4 regions of the Buttiauxella sp. genome follow, and region 3 is predicted to be linked to each of the others. Evidence: predicted binding sites of a transcription regulator. Region 3 holds the regulator's gene; each other region holds the start of a gene.

Evidence for each region. Region 3 encodes PhoB, which activates phosphate uptake and scavenging genes when phosphate is short. Its sites were predicted from a motif close to CTGTCATAAAACTGNCNNAT; they were not measured.
Region 1: the regulator PhoB is predicted to act here: its motif matches at 2,352-2,371, upstream of kdgR (DNA-binding transcriptional regulator KdgR).
Region 2: the regulator PhoB is predicted to act here: its motif matches at 2,107-2,126, upstream of rpoH (RNA polymerase sigma factor RpoH).
Region 4: the regulator PhoB is predicted to act here: its motif matches at 1,275-1,294, upstream of ugpB (sn-glycerol-3-phosphate ABC transporter substrate-binding protein UgpB).

Annotation. Positions count from the first base shown of each region.
Region 1 is NZ_JBAVHX010000010.1:163,594-167,441, reverse strand. Features, by position in the region: gene WBL83_RS09465 (MBL fold metallo-hydrolase) at 1-445, opposite strand, end outside; gene WBL83_RS09460 (YebO family protein) at 483-770, opposite strand; gene mgrB (PhoP/PhoQ regulator MgrB) at 845-988, opposite strand; gene WBL83_RS09450 (YobH family protein) at 1,147-1,386, shown strand; gene kdgR (DNA-binding transcriptional regulator KdgR) at 1,468-2,259, opposite strand; gene WBL83_RS09440 (MFS transporter) at 2,438-3,814, shown strand.
Region 2 is NZ_JBAVHX010000034.1:87,794-91,641, reverse strand. Features, by position in the region: gene ftsY (signal recognition particle-docking protein FtsY) at 1-301, shown strand, start outside; gene ftsE (cell division ATP-binding protein FtsE) at 304-972, shown strand; gene ftsX (permease-like cell division protein FtsX) at 965-2,020, shown strand; gene rpoH (RNA polymerase sigma factor RpoH) at 2,278-3,132, shown strand; gene WBL83_RS20300 (branched-chain amino acid ABC transporter substrate-binding protein) at 3,556-3,848, shown strand, end outside.
Region 3 is NZ_JBAVHX010000003.1:10,426-14,273, forward strand. Features, by position in the region: gene phoR (phosphate regulon sensor histidine kinase PhoR) at 1-1,100, opposite strand, end outside; gene phoB (phosphate response regulator transcription factor PhoB) at 1,123-1,812, opposite strand; gene sbcD (exonuclease subunit SbcD) at 2,015-3,232, shown strand; gene sbcC (exonuclease subunit SbcC) at 3,229-3,848, shown strand, end outside.
Region 4 is NZ_JBAVHX010000034.1:79,827-83,674, forward strand. Features, by position in the region: gene ugpB (sn-glycerol-3-phosphate ABC transporter substrate-binding protein UgpB) at 1-1,174, opposite strand, end outside; gene livF (high-affinity branched-chain amino acid ABC transporter ATP-binding protein LivF) at 1,370-2,083, opposite strand; gene livG (high-affinity branched-chain amino acid ABC transporter ATP-binding protein LivG) at 2,101-2,868, opposite strand; gene WBL83_RS20280 (high-affinity branched-chain amino acid ABC transporter permease LivM) at 2,865-3,848, opposite strand, start outside.

The DNA of each region.
Region 1 (3,848 bases), on a different contig from region 3:
AACGGCGGGCAATCTGGCGCACGGTTGCGCTGTCCAGATGATCATAATGATTATGCGAAATCAGAACCGCATCAAGCTGATGCAATTCATTGATGCGTAATGGAGGAGGAGTTTTGCGTTGCGGGCCAGCAAAAGAGAGCGGTGAGGCTCGCCGGGATAAGACAGGATCAGTGAGTAAATATCGGCCATTGATGCGTAACAGCGAGGTTGCATGACCTAGCCACCAGACACGGTCATCGTGCCCTAAAAGTTCAGCTTTTTGCCACCACTGTTTAATGAAGGCTTCATAGCCGCCACCCGGTGGATGGGGCAATCCCTGTTCTTTCCGCTCCTTTCGCCAACGCTCAACATCGCCCGATTTCCGTAAGTGGGGTTCCAGATTACGAAAACCGTCTATTAGATGATGAGATTTTAGGGGATCAAACCAGGGATTCTTCCAACGCATGAGTCACTCCATAGCGACACAAACGTGCGTGTCAGGATTAACGTTCAGCCACCAGACGGATAAAATCGTCGTCCTGCGCGTCTTCTTGCTTAATCTCTTGCGGTGCTTCCTTCACAACTTCCGGCTCATTGGCTTCGCACAAACGGCGTAACAGCGCATTTTGTCGTTTCTGTTGATCCAACAACTCTTCAAGCAGTTCGATCTGCTCATTAGTACGGTTACTTGCGCGGTTCACAAAGAACCACATTACGAGGCCGATAACCAGCACCACCAGGGAAACTGTCAGGGACACGATATTCAACGCGCCAACACTTAATTCGTTCATCTTACCACCTCAGTAAAACGCGCTATTCTACACCTGCCGCGCCTTAAGGTAAGCATCATGCGGATAAAAAGAGTCTACCAGGGAATAAATTTATTAATTGTGCAGATACCGCTGAAAAATTGTACATCTTGATCGCACATCACGTTGACCATCTGAGTCCAGAGTAGCAAGCAGACGAAAAAAACCGCAACCAGGATGAACCATCTGTACTTTTTCACTACTTTCTCCACATTAAAAGTTCTTAATGATAAGTCTGGCATAAGTAACCTAAACCAGGCATCACTAAACGCATATATTCTTTCAGAATCATCATATTGATAGTTCATAGTTAGCCGCTACGCTTAGCACTGTAATAAAATCATAATTAGAGGTATCTATGCGTATTGTGATCCGCACTTTCCTGGTGATTGTGCTGCTGTGGATCGGCTTACTGCTCTCCGGGTATGGAGTATTGATTGGAAGCCAGCAAAATGCGGCGGGAATGGGGCTGCAATGTAAGTATCTCACTGCTCGAAATATCACCACTGCGCAATTCATTCATAGCGAGAGCGGTATTATCGGACTTAGCGATTGCCCTGTATTGCGTAAAAGTGACAATGTTATTGATAACGGATGATTGATAACGGGCAGTAGGGAAACGAGACAGTAGATTATCGAAGAGAATAAACGCCGCTATTAAGCGGCGTTTATTTTTTCATCAGAATGGATATTCGTGATAACCCATTTGCTCAGAAATAGTACGCGCGGCGTCGTGCAACATCGCAACATATTCATGAAGACGATCTTCGGAAAAACGTAGCGTCGGGAAGGAAATACTCAAGCCTGCAATCACCACACCAAAGCGGTCAAATACAGGAACGCCGATGCAGCGCAAGCCTTCTTCCTGTTCTTCGTTATCTTCGCCATAACCTTGCTGGCGAACAGTATCCAGAACGTCTAACAATTCGTCAGTGCTGGTAATGGTACGTTCAGTGCTGCGGGTATATTCCACATCAGCAAGAATTTCACGTACTTCTTCACGATCACGCCATGCCAGAAGCACTTTACCAATTGCCGTACTGTACAGCGGGTTACGACGTCCAATGCGCGAGTACATACGCAGGTTGTACATGGAGTCGATCTTATGGATATAGACAATGCTGTCTTCATCCAACGCACCCAGGTGGATAGTTTCTTTTGTCAGACGCGACAGTTCGCGCATCTGGATGTCAGCACTACGAATCAAATCAACATTTTGCAATGCACGCGCGCCAAGTTCGAACAACTTCAGCGTGAGCGAGTATTTCTCAGACTCCCCCTCCTGAGCAACATAACCCAGGGATTTCATTGTCTGTAAAAAGCGATAGACGGTGCTTTTTGACATCATTACGCGTTGCGATAATTCAGTAATACCAATTTCGCGTTCTTCGCCAAGCGCCTGTAAGATGCCAAAAACTTTCAGGACAGAAGAGACAGAATCAGGTTGTTTATCCAGATCTGCGATTGCCATTAACTCACCTCGATCGCATTTGTTTTATAAAAATCAGAACTGGTTTTTAGTATAAGTTGACTACCATGTCATCGCAATGAATCTATTCTATTTCGTTACAAATCTGCGACATATCCCCTAAATTTAATGCTATTATTATTTCTCCTCAAATATAGCCCCCATGAACTCATACTTTCCTATGGATAAAACCTTTGCTGATGGGCTGCCATTACCGCAGCGCTATGGTGCTATTTTAGCCATTGCGTTGGGGATTACTATGGCAGTGCTCGATGGCGTAATCGCAAACGTCGCCCTTCCTACCATTGCCCGAGAACTTAATGCCAGCCCGGCAGAATCCATCTGGATTGTGAACAGTTATCAAATTGCGATAATTGTTTCGTTACTTTCAATGTCATTCCTCGGTGATATTTTTGGCTATCGCCGCGTATATCAGTGCGGGCTGATTCTATTTTGTATGACATCCCTTTTTTGCGCTTTATCAGATTCTTTGCCGATGCTGACATTTGCCCGCGTATTGCAGGGTTTCGGCGGTGCGGCATTAATGAGCGTGAATACCGCACTGATTCGGCTTATTTATCCGCAAAAATACCTTGGCCGCGGCATGGGAATAAACTCGTTTATTGTTGCGGTGTCATCGGCGGCCGGCCCCACCATTGCCGCCGCTATTTTGTCCGTTGCGTCGTGGAAATGGCTATTTTTGATTAATGTGCCGATTGGTATCGTAGCGCTGTTACTGTCTGTGCGTTTCCTGCCACCGAACCAACAAAAATCCCAGGGTCAGCGCTTTGATATTCCAAGCGCCATCATGAATGCTTTAACCTTTGGCTTACTCATCTCGGCAATCAGTGGCTTTGCGCAGGGGCAGTCAGGCTGGCTTATCATTGCTGAACTGGTGGCCTTAGTCGTGATTGGCTACTTCTTTATTCGTCGCCAGTTGCAGCTCCCTTTCCCACTGCTTCCTGTGGACTTGTTACGCATCCCAGTGTTTTCGTTATCCATGGGAACCTCCGTCTGCTCCTTTGCCGCGCAGATGTTAGCGATGGTTTCGCTTCCCTTCTTCTTACAATCAGTCTTAGGGCGCAGTGAAGTGGAAACCGGGCTGCTTCTGACTCCGTGGCCCATAGCGACGATGATCATGGCCCCTATTGCCGGTCATCTCATAGAACGAGTACATGCAGGTTTATTGGGTGGGATTGGGCTGACGATTATGGCTTGCGGCCTGTTTGCTCTGGCACTCTTGCCACATAACCCTTCGGATATCGACATTATCTGGCGGATGCTATTGTGTGGCGCTGGTTTTGGCCTTTTCCAGTCACCGAATAACCACACGATTATTTCTTCTGCACCGCGTCATCGCAGCGGTGGTGCCAGCGGTATGTTGGGTACTGCGCGGTTATTGGGTCAGAGTTGTGGTGCAGCGCTGGTCGCATTGATGTTCAACCTCTTCTCCACTCACGGTACGCATGCCTCTTTGTTACTGGCTGGAAGTTTTGCGACTGTCGCTGCTATCGTGAGCAGTCTACGAATGTCCCAATCCCCTGCTTCGCGGGCATAAAAAAAGCGTGCCAGCGATGGCACGCTTTTTTATC
Region 2 (3,848 bases), on a different contig from region 3:
GAAAATCGTCCGTGTGATGAAAAAACTGGACGTCGACGCACCGCATGAGGTTATGCTCACTCTCGATGCCAGCACTGGCCAGAATGCGATAAGCCAGGCTAAATTGTTCCATGAAGCCGTTGGATTGACAGGCATTACGTTAACCAAGCTGGATGGTACAGCCAAAGGCGGCGTGATTTTCTCCGTTGCCGATCAGTTTGGTATTCCGATTCGCTACATTGGCGTCGGCGAGCGTATTGAGGACTTGCGTCCGTTTAATGCGGGCGATTTTATAGAGGCACTTTTTGCCCGAGAGGATTAACCATGATTCGCTTTGAACACGTTAGTAAGGCCTATCTCGGTGGGAGACAAGCGTTGCAGGGAGTCACCTTCCATATGCAACCTGGCGAGATGGCTTTTCTGACCGGTCACTCAGGAGCCGGGAAAAGTACCCTGCTCAAGCTTATCTGCGGTATTGAGCGGCCAAGTGCCGGAAAGATCTCTTTTAGCGGCCATGATATTAGCCGCCTCAAGAGCCGCGAAGTGCCATTCCTTCGTCGCCAGATTGGTATGATCTTCCAGGATCACCATTTGTTGATGGACAGAACGGTGTACGACAACGTAGCCATCCCGCTGATTATCGCGGGTGCTAGCGGCGAAGACATTCGCCGTCGCGTCAGCGCGGCACTGGATAAAGTCGGCCTGCTCGATAAAGCGAAGAATTTCCCGATTCAACTCTCTGGCGGTGAACAACAGCGCGTTGGCATTGCCCGAGCCGTGGTGAATAAGCCTGCGGTACTGCTGGCGGATGAACCGACTGGTAACCTTGATGACGCGCTCTCGGAAGGGATTTTGCGTCTGTTCGAGGAGTTTAACCGCGTTGGCGTAACGGTTCTGATGGCGACGCACGATATGGGGCTGATTTCCCGCCGTAACTATCGCATGTTGACCCTAAGTGACGGCCATTTGCATGGAGGCCTGGCAGGTGAATAAACGCAGCGCGCTCAATCACATAAAGCGCTTCAGCAACAAGCTGGATAAAATCAACTCGCTGAATAAGTTAGGGGATTTAGGCCGCTCGGTGAAAAAACGCGGCAAAGGTCCTCAATCGAAAAGTAAATCCCTTAAGGGCGGCGTAAATGAACAATTCCGTTACGCCTGGCAGGGTGCTTTGCAGGATTTACGCAGCAAGCCTTTAGCCACCTTCCTGACGGTGATGGTTATCGCCATCTCCCTGACGTTACCTAGCGTGTGCTACATGGTTTACAAGAACGTGAACCAGGCCGCCACACAGTATTATCCTTCACCGCAAATCACGGTTTATCTCGATAAAGCGCTTGATGACAATGCTGCCCAGCAAGTTGTGGGAGCGATTCAGGCGGAAGAGGGCGTCGATAAAGTTAACTATCTTTCCCGTGATGAAGCGCTGGGCGAGTTCCGTAACTGGTCAGGCTTTGGCGGCGCGCTGGATATGCTGGAAGAAAACCCGCTGCCTGCTGTTGCAGTCGTGAATCCAAAACTCGACTTCCAGACCACCGACCATCTGAATACCTTGCGTGACCGCGTGGCGCGGATTAACGGTGTCGATGAAGTGCGTATGGATGACAGTTGGTTCGCCCGTCTTGCTTCGCTTACCGGTCTTGTGGGCCGTGTGGCGGCAATGATTGGTCTGCTGATGGTAGCGGCAGTGTTCCTCGTGATTGGTAACAGCGTGCGCCTGAGCATCTTTGCCCGTCGCGACACTATTAACGTGCAAAAACTGATTGGTGCGACTGACGGATTTATCCTGCGCCCGTTCTTGTACGGCGGTGCGCTGTTAGGGTTTAGCGGAGCGTTCTTGTCGCTGATCCTGACTGAAATTCTGGTGTGGCGTTTGTCTTCGGCAGTAACGGAAGTGGCGCAAGTGTTCGGCACTAAGTTTGATCTCACAGGCTTAGGATTCGATGAATGCTTGTTGCTGTTGCTAGTCGCATCCATGAGCGGTTGGTTAGCTGCCTGGATAGCAACTGTGCAACATTTACGTCGTTTTACCCCAGAGTAAAATTTTTTTGGTATACTTGTTCCCTGCTACGAAGTACCCGTCAGCAGGGGACACGCTCCCACCTCGGTTAGTGTATCTCCTGCCTAGTTTCATAGCTCTGTCACATTTTGTGTGTAATATATGCACAGCTTTACAGTGAACTTGTGGATAACATCACTGTCTGAGTTTACTGTGAGTGTTACGGTTTGGCGCTTGACGTGGAGTCAGGTGCAGCACGGTGTAGCAACCTGTACGTTAGTCTCTAAGAGAGGGTTTGAATGACCAAAGAAATGCAAAATTTAGCTTTAGCCCCTGTTGGTAACCTGGAATCCTATATCCGGGCCGCTAACTCCTGGCCGATGTTAACGGCTGAGGAAGAGAAGGAGCTGGCTGAAAAGCTGCATTACCAGGGCGATCTGGAAGCAGCGAAAAGGCTGATCCTGTCTCACCTGCGCTTTGTTGTTCATATCGCTCGTAATTATTCGGGCTATGGCTTGCCGCAGGCTGACTTGATTCAGGAAGGCAACATCGGCCTGATGAAGGCTGTACGTCGCTTTAACCCAGAAGTGGGTGTGCGTCTGGTGTCGTTTGCCGTGCACTGGATCAAAGCGGAAATTCACGAATACGTGCTGCGTAACTGGCGTATTGTGAAAGTGGCAACCACTAAAGCACAACGTAAGTTGTTCTTTAACCTGCGCAAAACAAAACAGCGTCTGGGTTGGTTCAACCAGGATGAAGTCGAAATGGTCGCCAACGAGCTGGGTGTTTCCAGCAAAGATGTCCGTGAGATGGAATCTCGCATGGCGGCGCAGGACATGACTTTTGACATGGGTAATGACGACGACTCAGACAGCGCGCCAATGGCTCCAGTGCTGTTCTTGCAAGATAAGTCTTCTAACTTTGCCGACGGCATCGAAGACGACAACTGGGAATCCCACGCCGCTGACAAACTCAGCGATGCGATGTTGGGCCTGGATGAGCGTAGTCAGGACATCATCCGTGCACGTTGGCTGGATGAAGACAATAAAAGCACCCTGCAAGAACTGGCCGACCGCTATGGCGTTTCCGCCGAGCGTGTGCGTCAGCTTGAAAAGAACGCCATGAAAAAACTGCGCATGGCCATCGAAGCGTAAGTTCTTCAGAAAGACAAAAAAACCGCCTTGCAGGGCGGTTTTTTTATGCCTGTCACTTTCCTGTTCATCTTGTGAAAAAATTGTTATTCCAAAAGCCGCAAATTCGGGTATGTTTTTAACACGGAGTGCGGCGAAGGCCTGCGCGGTAATCTCCACCTAAAAAATAAAACAGTGCCAAAACAACACAACAAATACCCATTAGCATTCGAGTTGCAGGTAGGCGGCCAGGGAGCTTATCCCGATGAACTTACTAAGGTAAGTGATTATTCGGCCCATCCATGGGCCTCACCCCTTCGGGGCGCTGGTAACAGCGTTCAAATCTGCTCCCGGCAGATTTGTTGGGTCAGTGAGTGCAGCCAACACCCCTGCAGCTTGAAGGATGATGGGTAAATACCAATCACAACAAGAATGGGGATTCTCAGGATGAACATGAAGGGCAAAGCATTATTGGCGGGTTGTATTGCGCTTGCGATGAGCAACGCGGCATTTGCTAAGGACATTAAAGTAGCGGTAGTTGGGGCGATGTCTGGCCCGGTTGCACAATATGGCGACCAGGAATTTACCGGTGCAGAACAAGCGGTTGCGGATATTAATGCCAAAGGCGGCATCAAAGGCGACAAACTGGTTATCACTAAATACGACGATGCTTGTGACCCGAAACAAGCGGTAGCGGTTGCCAACAAAGTTGTTAATGATGGCATCAAATATGTTATCGG
Region 3 (3,848 bases):
GGAATATGTTCTGCTGAAATGCCCGGCCCGCTATCTGCAACACTAAAGGCCGCCCCACCTGTGACCCGTTTCCAGCTCACCGTAATATGCGTCCCTTCCGGCGTATGGTTCACCGCGTTATACACCAGGTTTGAAATCGCGCTGCGCAGTTGTTCATCGTTACCGAACACTTTTAACGTGGGATCAATATCGAACTGGAGTGTCTGCCGTTGCTGGCTGAGGGTTTGCGCTTCTCTCTCCACCACACGCAGCATCAATGGCACATCAATCTTTTCATTGAGTGCCATGGCGGGAGCCGCTTCAATTTTTGACAGTGTCAAAAGTTGTTTCACCAGGCCTTCCATACGCGAAGTTTGCTCACGCATAGTGCCAAGTGCTTTATCCCGCAGCGGCCCTTCCAGTGACTGATCCTGCATCATCTCCAGATAACCTTGCAGCACGGTTAACGGAGTGCGCAATTCATGGCTCACGTTGGCAAAGAAGTTACGTCGCGCCCCTTCCAGTTGGTGCATCTGAGTAACATCACGCGCCACCATCAACCACTGTTCGTCACTGTAGGGCATCACGCGGAACTCAAGATGTCGCCCATTGTTCAGCACCAGCGTCAGCGGACGAGCGAAATCTTTTTGTGTGAGATAACGGGTAAATTCCGGGTAACGCAGCAAGTTAAGGATGTTCTGCCCGTTATCGTCCGGCCAGCGTAACCCCAGCAGTTGTTGAGCCAGTCCATTACACCAAAAAATCGTCCCTTCTTCGGTCGTCAGCACCACCGCATCGGGCAATGATTCCGCACCGCTACGAAAGCGTTTAATTAAATTGCCTAACTCTTTGCGGCGCTTTTTATTACGCAACTGCATTTGGTGCAGACCGTATAACAACGGATCCCAACTTCCGCGGCCTGGTGGTGGCGTCATACTGCGATCCACCCACAGCCACCACGACAAACGCAGCAAATTCCAGAAATGCCAAACCAGCAGTCCGGTGACTGCCAGTAATAAAAACCAGGGTAAATGGCCAAAAATCAGGCCCAAAATGACGGCAGGTAAACAACAGAGCGCCAACTCCATCACCAGCCTTTTCCATGACAACCGTTCCAGCACGCGTCACTCTCCTGCTAAGGGATTAAAAACGGGTTGAGAACCGATAACCCGTACCGCGTACTGTTTGTACCATTCGATCATGTCCACTATGTTCGAGCGCTTTACGTAACCGCCGGATATGTACGTCCACTGTTCGGTCTTCGACATAAACATTGGTGCCCCATACGTGATTAAGCAATTGTTCACGGCTATAGACTCGTTCCGGATGCGTCATAAAGAAGTGTAATAACTTAAATTCCGTCGGGCCCATATCCAAAGGATTTTCACCGGTCATCACGCGATGTGATGAAGGATCAAGGCTAAGCCCTTGCATTTCAATCACCTCTTCCACCGCCATTGGCGAGATGCGGCGCATTACCGCTTTAATACGAGCCACCAACTCTTTGGGTGAAAACGGTTTAGTAATATAGTCATCGGCCCCGACTTCAAGGCCACGCACGCGGTCTTCTTCTTCACCACGCGCCGTCAGCATCATTACTGGTATTTCACGCGTCAATGCTTCACGCTTCAAATGCTTGATAAACTGAATACCCGAACCGCCTGGTAACATCCAGTCCAGTAAGATCAGGTCTGGAAAAGGCTCGATAAGCAGATTCACTGCACTGTCAAAATCTTCCGCTTCTACAGGCTGAAAACCGTTTTGCTCGAGCACAAAGCTCACCATCTCACGGATTGGAGCTTCATCTTCTACGACTAAAATACGCTTCGCCATGATTCGCCCTGCTTAAGGAAGATACCCAAAGGTGTCATTGTTGTTTCGATGCGGCGCCATTATGCGTCAGATTTATGACAGATTTATGAAAAAAATGACTGTTTGATGACTCATCATTTTGATTTATGACACAGAGACATATGACGTTTTTCACCTCGCCCCCTTATAATTGAGGCCTCGCTTTTAAGCCACCGGACAACTCATGCGCATAATTCACACATCAGACTGGCATCTTGGTCAAAATTTTTATACCAAAAGCCGTGGTCCAGAGCACCAGGCTTTTCTTGACTGGTTGCTCAAAGCGGCCGTAGAACATGATGTGGATGCGATAATCGTGGCGGGGGATATTTTTGATACCGGCTCGCCGCCGAGCTATGCCCGCGAACTGTATAACCGCTTCGTGGTGCAGCTTCAGGCGACCGGTTGCTCACTCGTGGTTCTGGCGGGGAACCATGATTCTGTCGCGACACTTAACGAATCTTGCGAATTAATGGCGTGTCTGAATACCTATGTCATCGCCAGCGCGCGCCACGATGCCACCCAACAGGCGATGGTGCTCAACAAGAAAGATGGAGCGCCTGGTGCGATTCTCTGCCCTATTCCATTTTTGCGCCCACGCGATATTCAAAACAGCCAGGCGGGTTTGTCCGGCCATGAAAAGCAGCGTTCATTAATGGAGTCCATTAGCGAACATTACCAACAGTGTTATCGCGTAGCTTGCGAATTACGTGCCGATGCGAAGTTACCCATCGTCGCCACCGGGCATTTAACCACAGTGGGCGTGACGAAAACCGATGCAGTGCGCGACATTTATATCGGCACACTCGACGCCTTCCCGGCGCAGCACTTCCCGGATGCTGATTACATTGCGCTGGGCCATATTCATCGCGCTCAATTAATTGGTGGTACCGAACATATCCGCTATAGCGGCTCACCCATCCCGCTGAGTTTTGACGAAACCGGCAAAACCAAAAGCGTATATCTGGTTGAGTTTGCCGAAGGAAAACTGAGTGAAGTCACGCCACTACCGGTGCCTGTTAGCCAACCGCTGGCGGTGATCAAAGGTTCACTAAGCGAAATTGAACAGCAGCTTGCTCAGTGGCGCGATGCCCCCGCAGACCCCAAAGTATGGTTGGATATTGAAATCGCCACCGATGAATATCTGCATGATATGCAGCGCCATATTCAGCAACTGACAGAAACACTGCCGGTCGAAGTCGTTTTGCTGCGTCGTAGCCGTGAGCAGCGCGAGCGAGTGATTGCTCAACAACACAAAGAAACGCTGAGCGAACTGACCGTTGAAGAAGTGTTTGAACGTCGTCTGGTTCAGGAAGAGACCACCGAGGAGCGCGCACAACGATTGCGTACTCTGTTTGCCCAAACGGTCGCAAGCCTGCATGACGCGGAGGAACAGGCATGAAAATCCTCAGCCTACGCTTAAAAAACCTTAATTCCCTGAAAGGGGAATGGAAAATTGATTTCACCCGTGAGCCTTTCGCCAGCAATGGTTTGTTTGCCATCACCGGGCCGACCGGTGCCGGGAAAACCACGCTGCTTGATGCTATCTGCCTCGCGCTTTATCACAAAACGCCACGGCTCAACACGGTGTCGCAATCGCAAAATGATCTCATGACTCGCGATACCGCCGAATGTCTGGCGGAAGTGGAATTTGAAGTTAAAGGTATCGCCTACCGCGCATTCTGGAGCCAGAACCGGGCGCGCAACGCAGCAAACGGTAACCTTCAGGCACCGCGCGTTGAGCTTGCGGAAGTGGAAAGTGGCAAAATCATCGCCGATAAAGTCAAAGATAAGCTTGATGTCACGGCCAAATTAACCGGCCTCGATTACGACCGTTTTACCCGCTCCATGATGCTCTCTCAGGGTCAGTTTGCCGCGTTTTTAAATGCCGATGCCAATGACCGCGCGTCATTACTTGAAGAGCTTACCGGTACTGAGATTTACGGGACGGTGTCTGCGGCAGTATTCGAAAATCATAAAAATGTCCGCAGCCAGCTTGAGAACTTGCAGGCACAGGC
Region 4 (3,848 bases), on a different contig from region 3:
CCAGACGCAAACCTTTGGTGAATGGCAATGGTGGCTTGTTCAGCATCTGGCGCGTCGCAATGTCAGCACCTGGGTTTTTCTCGTAGAAACCTTGCTCACGCGTCAGATCGTAAGCCGCTTTGGTGATAGGCAGGTAACCGGTTTTCTGGTGCCATTCCGCTGCGATTTCTGGTTTGGCGAGGAATTGCATGAACTCAGCAACGCCTTTGTAAGTCGCGGCGTCTTTGCCCTGCATCACCCACAAACTGGCCCCACCAATGATGGCGTTTTGTGGCGCGTTCGGGATAGAGGAATCGTAAGGCATCATGCCCACGCCGTAGTTGAATTTGGCGTACTGACGGATATCAGCCAGCGAGCCAGAAGAAGCGGTGGTGATCGCACAATCCCCGTTGTAGAACTTCTCGGTGGATTCGTCTTTACGGCCAAAGTAGCTGAAATCCCCTTTCTTGTTCAGTTCCTGGAGCATGGCGATGTGTTTCACCTGCTCAGGTTTGTTGAACTCCAGCACCGCCTCAGTGCCGTCAAAGCCGTTGTTTTTCGTGGCAACCGGCAGGCCGTTCCAGGCACTGAAGTTTTCAATCTGAATCCAACCCTGCCAGCCACTGGCGTAGCCGCATTTCATGCCCGCAGCTTTCAGTTTGGCGGTGTACTCAGCCAAATCCTGCCAGGTTTTTGGTGGCTGGTCCGGATTCAGACCGGCTTTCTTAAAGGCGTCTTTGTTGTAATAGAGAACCGGCGTGGAGCTGTTAAACGGCTGGGAGAGCAAATGGCCGGTTTTTGAATCGGTGTAGTAACCGGAAACCGTCGGGACAAACTGGGATTCGTCAAACTTAATGCCTGCATCGTTAAAGACTTCATACACCGGCTTGATCGCTTTCGAAGCCATCATGGTTGCAGTACCGACTTCATACACTTGCAGAATTGCCGGGGCGTTACCCGAGCGGAAGGCCGCAATCCCTGCCGCCAGGTTTTGTTCGTAGTTGCCTTTATAAACCGGGACAATTTTGTAGTCAGGATGGGTCTGGTTAAAGCGTTGTGCTAAAGAGTCCACTTCTTTACCCAGTTCACCTTCCATCGAGTGCCAGAAAGGAATTGAGGTGGCGGCGATAGCGTTGCTACTAAGTACGCATCCAAGCGCAAGGCAAAGTGCTGTACGTCGTAATGATGCAGTCATGTCTTATCTCTCTAGTTATGAGGCATTTAAGCTGCGCGAAAGTACGCGTTTTTGTTCGCATCAAAACATGACATGCGCGTATGACAGTAAAATAACCATCAGGTGACAGGATCGTGACAGAGAGGTTAAAGAAAGTAGTAAAAGTGATGACATAAAAAAAGGAGCCCGCAGGCTCCTTCACGATTAAGCAATCAATTATCCGCCGAGATAAGCGCTACGTACCGCTTCGTTAGCCAGCAGCGCGTCGCCGGTATCTTCCAGTACGACGTGACCGTTCTCCAGCACGTAGCCCCGGTCAGCAAGCTTCAACGCCTGGTTGGCGTTCTGCTCGACGAGGAAGATAGTCATGCCTTCGCTACGCAGTTGCTCGATGGTATCGAAAATCTGCTGAATGATGATTGGCGCCAGGCCAAGCGATGGCTCGTCCAGCAACAGCAAGCGCGGCTGGCTCATCAACGCACGGCCAATCGCCAGCATCTGCTGCTCGCCACCGGACATGGTGCCCGCACGCTGAATGCGGCGCTCTTGCAGGCGGGGGAACAGTTCATAAACGCGTTGGATGCGTTCCTGATACTGGTCTCGCTCAGCGAAGAAACCGCCCATCGCCAGGTTCTCTTCCACCGTCATGCGTGAGAACACACGGCGACCTTCCGGCACAATCGCCACCGCTTCACGCATGATGCGCGCGGTGTGCCAGTCGGTGATGTCTTTGCCATCAAAAGTAATTTTGCCGCTGGAAGCGCGCGGGTCGCCGCACAACGTGCCGAGCAGCGTCGTTTTGCCCGCGCCATTCGCGCCAATCAGGGTCACAATCTCACCCTGTTTGATATGTAAACTGACTCCGTGCAGCGCCTGAATTTTTCCGTAATGGGCGCTCACCTGGTCAAATGACAACATGATATTTTCCATCTTTGCCTCGCCCATTCTTATGCTTCACCCAGATACGCGCGGATTACGTCAGGGTTATTACGGATTTGCTCCGGTGTGCCGTTCGCAAGCGGCGTCCCCTGGTTCACAACGTAGATCCGGTCAGAAATGCCCATCACCAGTTTCATATCATGCTCAATTAACAGCACGGTGGTGTTGTGGTGGTTACGTAACTCCATGATCAGCTCATCGAGTTCGTGCGTTTCTTTCGGGTTAAGGCCTGCGGCAGGTTCATCCAGCATCAGGATTTCTGGCAGCGTGACCATGCAGCGCGCAATCTCCAGACGACGCTGATCGCCATACGCAAGGTTGCTTGCCTGGCGGTTTGCCTGCTCAAGCAGACCAATACGCTCAAGCCAGGTGGCGGCGCGGTCCAGCGCTTCGCTTTGGGCACGACGGAAGCCAGGTGTTTTCAGCAAGCCTGAGAACACGCCGGTTTTCAGCTGCTGATGTTGAGCCACCAGCAGGTTTTCAATTACGGTCATTTCACGGAACAGACGCACGTGCTGGAAAGTACGCACCACGCCCATTCGCGCAATTTGCTGGCCCGGCAGACCTTCAAGATGCTGATCACGCAACATGATGGTGCCGCCTGACGGCTTATAGAAACCGGTCAGGCAGTTGAACACGGTGGTTTTACCGGCACCATTGGGGCCGATTAACGACACAATTTCTTGAGGATGCAGTTCCAGAGAAACATTGTTTACAGCGAGCAGGCCGCCGAAACGCATCATCAGACCGTTTACGGATAACAATGGCTGACTCATGCCTGCTCTCCTTTGACTTGTTCCACTTGTTCTTTCTTCAGCTTCAATTGCGGACGTGTCATCGGCAGCAAACCTTGTGGACGCCAGATCATCATCAGCACCATCAGGCCACCCAGCACCAACATGCTGTATTCGTTCAGATCACGCATCAACTCGCGGGAAACCACCAGCAGCACGGCGGCGAGGATAACGGCAAACTGCGAGCCCATCCCACCCAGAACCACGATTGCCAGCACGAATGCCGACTCAGCAAAGGTGAATGATTCCGGACTCACAAAGCCCTGACGTGCAGCAAACAGCGTACCGGCAAAACCAGCAAACGCGGCGCTGATGGTAAATGCAGTCAGCTTAATGCGCGTTGGGTTCAGACCCAGTGAACGACAGGCGATTTCATCTTCACGCAACGCTTCCCACGCACGACCCAGCGGCATACGCAGCAGGCGGTTAATCACAAACAGCGACAGCACCACCAGCAACAGGGCGACGAGGTAGAGGAAGATAATGCGATCGCCGGGGTTATAGGCGACGTTGAAGAAGTTGCTGAAGGTATCCCAGCCCCCTTCACGTGCGCTGCGGCTGAACTCCAGGCCAAACAGCGTTGGCTTTGGGATCTGGCTGATGCCGTTCGGGCCACCGGTAATTTCGGTGTTGTTGAGCAGCAGAATACGGACGATTTCACCGAAACCGAGCGTCACAATCGCCAGATAGTCACCGCGTAAACGCAGCACCGGGAAGCCCAGCAGGAAACCTGCAGCAGCCGAAACCAGGCCTGCAATCGGCAGACATGTCCAGAATCCCAGACCGTAATAGTGGTTGAGCAATGCGAAGGTGTAGGCGCCGATGGCGTAGAAGCCGCCGTAACCCAGCACCAGCAAGCCAGATAAACCGACCACCACGTTCAGACCAAGGCCGAGGATAATGTAGATCATCGTCAGTGTTGCGATGTCGACCGTACCGCGTGACACGACAAACGGCCAGGC